2 regions of the Clostridium moutaii genome follow, and region 1 is predicted to be linked to the other one. Evidence: riboswitches for the same ligand, from Rfam matches in the RefSeq annotation. Region 1 holds a riboswitch; the other holds the start of a gene.
The links. A riboswitch is a leader RNA that binds a small molecule or an ion and turns the genes downstream of it on or off. The one in region 1 is predicted to bind S-adenosylmethionine.
Positions count from the first base shown of each region.

Region 2: another riboswitch for S-adenosylmethionine. It lies ahead of AB8U03_RS12375 (methionine ABC transporter ATP-binding protein); the one in region 1 lies ahead of AB8U03_RS10065 (trans-sulfuration enzyme family protein).

Region 1 is NZ_JBGEWD010000008.1:134,168-137,388, forward strand. Features, by position in the region: gene AB8U03_RS10055 (MFS transporter) at 1-652, opposite strand, end outside; gene AB8U03_RS10060 (N-formylglutamate amidohydrolase) at 1,044-1,814, shown strand; SAM riboswitch class I at 1,916-2,023, shown strand; gene AB8U03_RS10065 (trans-sulfuration enzyme family protein) at 2,110-3,221, shown strand, end outside.
Region 2 is NZ_JBGEWD010000012.1:11,214-14,434, forward strand. Features, by position in the region: gene AB8U03_RS12365 (MetQ/NlpA family ABC transporter substrate-binding protein) at 1-253, opposite strand, end outside; gene AB8U03_RS12370 (methionine ABC transporter permease) at 278-946, opposite strand; gene AB8U03_RS12375 (methionine ABC transporter ATP-binding protein) at 943-1,722, opposite strand; SAM riboswitch class I at 1,933-2,036, opposite strand; gene AB8U03_RS12380 (DUF4317 domain-containing protein) at 2,120-3,221, opposite strand, start outside.

The DNA of each region.
Region 1 (3,221 bases):
CTTCTTCCATTTTCCCTTTTGATTCATACCATCTTGGAGATTCCGGAATTACCTTCCTCAAGTACCAAACAATTAATGCTGATATGCCTACAAATACAAACATGTATCTCCAACCTATAGTTGGTATGATAATTAAGCCCAATAATGCAGAAACAGGTACAGCTATATTAGTTATCAATGACAACATGGAAACCCATCGTCCCCTAACTTTTGCAGGGACAAATTCTCCAAGAAGAGCATATCCTGTAACTATTTCGGCTCCAAGACCTATACCTATAAAGCCTCTGCATACTATCAAAAAACTCATATTTGGAGAAATTGCAGCAACTAAGGATGCACCTCCAAAAATTAAGAGATTAAGTCTGTACACAAATTTACGTCCATATTTATCTCCAAGAAATCCTGTTATAAGAGCTCCTATTAAAAGTCCTATAAATGATACTGAAATGAAAGTGGCATTTAAAGTTATTGTGGACCATCCATTTTTTAATAAAGCACCTAATACACTACTTGCCAAATATATATCAAAGCTATCTAGAAACATCCCAAGTCCAGTTAAACATAAGATTTTATAATGTATTTTTGATACTGGCAGACGATCCATTCTTTCAGATATAAAATTATTATCTATGATAGAATTGGCATTCCCCATTTACAATTACCTCCATCTTTTAATAAATAATTTGGTATTTTGCAAAATCCAATATATATGACATCATAAAAGCAATATTTGTGCCAATAATAAAAAGAGCCAATATGTAAATCTTTAATATAATTGTTTCATTTATGTTTAAACTTGTTTTAATTTAAATAAAACAATGAAAGGAGTAAGTTGCAATAGAATATATAATAATATATATTATGGGATCTGCAGGCTGTCTTTAGATAAGATGTATTGTTTTTGTTTCATGTTCATCTACATCTATGCAGGCCTTGTACTGGATGTCACTTATATAAGTTTATTTAGCAAGAAGAGATAGTAATATATAGAATTTATGTGGTATATTGATATTAAGGTCATCATATAGGAGGGGGATGGTATAATGAATTCAGTTAGGGTAAAAAATAATGATAATCCCTGTAATATTATAGCGAGCATACCTCACAGTTCAAGTAACATAACTTTAGAGATGAAAGAAAATATGAAAAAGGGTGTAATACTCGCAAATAATGATTGGTTTTTAAAAGATCTATACGATTTTTTGAGTGAATTAAATATAAATTCAATTTCAGCTAATTACAGCCGATATGTAATAGATGTAAATAGGGATATTAAAAATAAACATGTACATGATGAATATACAAAGTCTTTGATATATTACAATACCACATTTAATAGGGAAATTTACAGTAAAGCACTTGATGAAAATATAATAGAAGATAGAATAGAAAAAATATATAAACCCTATCATTTAAGTCTCTATAGACAGATAAATAAAATTTTAAAAATAAAAGGAAATGTTTATCTGCTGGATTTACACAGCTTTTTTGAACAATCCAAGGCAGACATAATCCTTGGAACTCGTGAAGGGAAAACCTGCTCCAGGGATTTTTTAAATATTGTATATGATTCTTTTTCAGACAGTGGATTTAATGTAAAGATTGATGAGAAGGGGCTTAGAGGTGGATATATTACATCCCATTACAGCTCTCTAAATGATGTACAAACTATGCAAATTGAAATAAGATACACTACATATATAGAAAACAGGTATTTTGGTGAGGAAGAAGTTAAAGATATAGATTATAGGCTATTTAATGATGCCAAAGTGCGTTTAAATAAAGCACTTTTAGAGATAAAGAGAAAATTGTGATTCCTCTGAGATATGGCAAAATTTTGAATCACCTTGGGGAAACTTTATTTGACAAAAAATTGATTCTAATATAATATAAAAGAAATTAAATAGAAAATTAAATCTTATCAAGAGTGGTGGAGGGACTGGCCCTGTGAAACCCGACAACCAACATTGTTATTTCACAATGTATGGTGTTAATTCCAGCAGAATTTTCTGAAAGATAAGAAAAATATCTTGTGCAATTAAGTTGTTTTTCTTATGGAAGACAACTTTTTTAGTATGATTATTTATTAAATTTATAAGGAGGAAATATATGAGCAGGGAAACTAGTTTTATAACAAAGTGCATACATGTAGGTAATGGTGTTGATAAGGAGACAGGTTCTATTAGACGTCCTATAACTATGGCGAATTGCTATAGACTTCCAGAAGATGCATCATCAATTAACTGGAGTGATCCAAATCAGATACTCTATACTAGAAATACTTCTGCAAATCAATTGTATCTCCAGCAGAGATTGGCCGCACTTGAAGGTGGAGAGGATTGCGTAGTTCTGGCAAGCGGAGTTGCTGCACTTGCAGGCGTGTTTTTTACATTTTTGAGTAACAAATCACATGTAATTTGTTCAAATGTTTCGTATATAGCAGTTTACAGGCTGCTTAATCAGTACTTGCCGGATAAGTACGGGGTAGAAGCAACTCTTGTAGATACATCCAATTTAGAAGAGATAAAAAAAGCCATAAGACCTAATACAAAACTTATTCATGTTGAAACTCCGGGAAATCCAACTACAAAAATAAGTGATATTGCAGAAATATCGAAAATTGCTAAATCCATTGGAGCATTATTCAGTGTTGACAGTACTTTTGCATCTCCATATCTGCAGCATCCTCTTGAACTTGGGGCCGATCTTGTGGTACATAGTCTGACAAAATACATAAATGGACATGGTGATGCCATGGGCGGAGCAGTAATAGGAAGAAAGGATCTTATAGATAAAATAAAAAGTCAGGCAATGGTTAACCTTGGAGGCACTATAAGTCCTTTTAATGCATGGCTTATAATGAGAGGAGTTGTAACACTTCCACTTCGCATGAAACAGCACAGTGATACTGCACTTAAAGTCGCCCAGTATCTAGAATCAAATCCATCAGTGAAATTTGTTGCATATCCGGGACTTAAAAGCCATCCACAGCATGCAATTGCTAAAAAGCAGATGAAGATGTACTCGGGAGTTATAGCTTTTGCACTTAAAGCAGACGGTAAAACCCACAATAAATTTATAAATTCACTTGAACTTATTGTGCCTGCAGTTTCTCTTGGACATGATGAAAGTCTTATTGTTTATACGGGTCCAGATGATGAAAGAATTAATTTCTATCCAGAAGAATTTAGAGATGGATATATCAGATTCAGTATAGGACT
Region 2 (3,221 bases), on a different contig from region 1:
GTAAAGCTGGATTTAACTGATCCTCATCATCCAGTACCACAACATCCAAATTGATTCCCTCTTTTGCCAGAGCAGGTTTTATGTGGTTTAATATTTCCGCATGGGGCACTGCTGCAGCTCCTATCTTCACTGTAACACTCTTGCTCTTATCGCTTGAACTGCTTGTACTCTTTGAATCACTGCTGTTTCCACAGCCTGAAAACAATCCTACAACCAACACCAGCATCAATGATATTACACTTTTCTTTTTCATATTAATTCATCTCCCTTAAAATAATCAATCAAATTTATATCTTTTTTTATTTACATATCTAGAAATATGGTCTCCTGAAAACTGTATGATCTGCACCAGGCAAATTAACAGCACAACAGTAGCTACCATAATATCTTCACGAAATCTCTCATATCCAAAACGTATTGCCAGGCTTCCCAATCCTCCTGCTCCTATAGCACCAGCTACAGCAGTAAATTCAATAATGGATATAATTGAAATTGTAATCCCTCTTATAAGTGAAGGCAGTGCTTCTGGTATTAAAACTTTTAATATAATTTGAAATGGTTTTGCTCCCACAGCCAAAGCTGCTTCAATTTTTCCCCATTCTACTTCTTCTATTGATGTTTCAATAATTCTAGCTAAAAAAGGTGCTATTCCTATGGATATGGGAACAATAGCTGCCTTCATACCCAATGTAGTTCCTACAATCAATCTGGCTAATGGCAGTAAAACCACAATTAATATTATAGAAGGAAGGGATCTTATTGCATTTACTATAGCAGCCAATACTTTATTTAATTTTTCATGCTCTAAAATATGTCCTTTTTTAGTAACAACCAAAATAATTCCAAGCGGCAGCCCGATGAGCAGTGCTATGCAGCCAGCTATAATTACCATTTCTATGGTTTCCGACAATCCTTTTAGAATCAACATTTTAAAATCATCAGTCATATTACCTCACCTCCAGGATAATCGGAATTCACACTGAGATTTCTCATTATTTTAACAAACTTTTTAGCAGTATCACTTTTAGGATTTAAAAATACTGAATTTGTGCTTCCTGTTTCCACAATCTTACCTTCTTCAATCACTGCCATATTATTGCAGATATATTTAATAACATCCAACTCATGGGTTATAAGCAGAATAGTTAAATTAAGTTTTTTATTTATATCCCTTAAAAGCTCCAATATGGAATAAGTGGTCTGTGGATCTAATGCGGAGGTAGCTTCATCACTTAATAACACATCTGGTTCATTGGCCAGTGCCCTGGCTATACCCACTCTCTGCTTCTGACCTCCGCTTAATTGGGCAGGATAAGAATCCACCTTGTCACTCAGCTCTACTAAATTCAATATTTCATGCACTCTATTCTTTATCTTTTGTTCAGGATAACCAGATATCTTTAGAGGAAAAGCTACGTTCTTATATACAGTCATTGAATCAAATAAATTAAAGTCTTGAAATATTATTCCAATTTTTTTTCTAGCTTCTCTAAGTTCGTTTTTATCCATAGCAGTAATATCTTTGTCTCCAATGAGTACAGTGCCTGAAGTAGGTTCTTCAAGCCTATTTAAGCAGCGTATCATTGTAGACTTTCCAGCTCCGCTAAAGCCTATTATTCCGAAAATATCTCCTTTCTCCACTTTAAGATTTATATCTTTTAGTACTTGAATTTTACCTTTAGGCGTACTAAAGGTTTTACTTAAATTTTGTACACTTATCATAATAATTTCCTTCCTCCTCCTTTCTTTTAATAATTGCCTATATACCATCTTTCTCTTTAATTAAAATAAATTGCGGCAAAACAAAAAAGAGACTAAATCTTATAAAAATCAAAATTTAGTCTCCAGTTTTTCTGGTCAACCTTTAAAATTTGTATTTAATTAAATTATAAAAAACTCAGAGGAAACCCCTGAGTTTATATTCTCATGATTACCTCATCTCTCAGCTATAGGCTGCAGGAATTAGCACCAATGCATTAATCAATACTGGTTGCTGGGTTTCATAGGGCCTTTCCCTCCACCTCTCTTAATAAGTTTATTCAATATTTAATATTATGACAATCAGTATATCAGCAATATTAAACATTGTCAATAAATTTTTTACTGGAAAATTAAAAATTTAAATATAATCCTCTATCTCCTCAGTCTCCAGGTTAAGTCCATTTACAACCATATCTTCTTTCAGCTCTATTAATAGACATTTCCTGCCTTTTTTATCCACTACCTGCCTTACACTGCTTAAATCCTGTGGTTTTATGGTTATGCTTGTATTTTCATTCTCAATCTTTATAGATTTACTTTTAAAATCAGGAACTACATTCCTGGCTTTAAACTCATAATCTTCCCCGCATACTTCCTGAAAGGCATTTTTAATAGATTGTACACTTTCTACACCACTTTCACCCAGTACCCTTGTAACTTCATTCATATCTAAGGTTGGTTCTTCTTCCCTGTCTTCTTCATCAAGCTTTTCATTTATCTTTTCATATATATCCTGCATAATATCCGGTTTTATTTTGCCTCCTACTGCAGTGCCCAATATGGCATTAAAATTTTCTTTTTCTTCTACTGCTGTAGGTTTTATTGTACAATCCAGTACCTTCTCTACAAAAGTACCATTAATTTGTTTGGCCTTTGAAGAGTAATATATTATCTTATTTACATCTACATACTGACATGTAAAACTTGGAAACATAAATCCATCTAGGGGAGAATTTAAATTTATAATCATGTCCAGTGCAGAATTTGGCTTGAATTTCATTTCAGTATAGTCAAATTTTAATACTTTCTTGGGAATTTCCACTTTATTTACACTACACAATAAAAATTCTACGGCCTGCACATAATCCTCTATGTCACTATCTCCTTCATCCTCATTTTTTTTATTGCTGCTGTAATACTCTGCTTTTATAAAATTTATCACTACATCTGTATCGTAAGTGTAATTTTTAGATATTTTATCCACTACTTTATCTCCGAATTCAGCTATGCTCTCCTTGGAATTTAAAGCATTATACAATATACGCTGAGTATTTTCACTATCATCTGGATTTTTTTCCTTTTCCATTTCTCTAAAATTCAATTCAAATATCTTGGAATCCAGGGAACCTGTGAGCACCTTCTTAAAATTATTTAAATAAAGTTCTCTTTTTTCTATTTCCATCATTTCAAAATGTTCCAATTCTCTGGTTATTATTTCTCCATTATCTTTTTTTAAATAT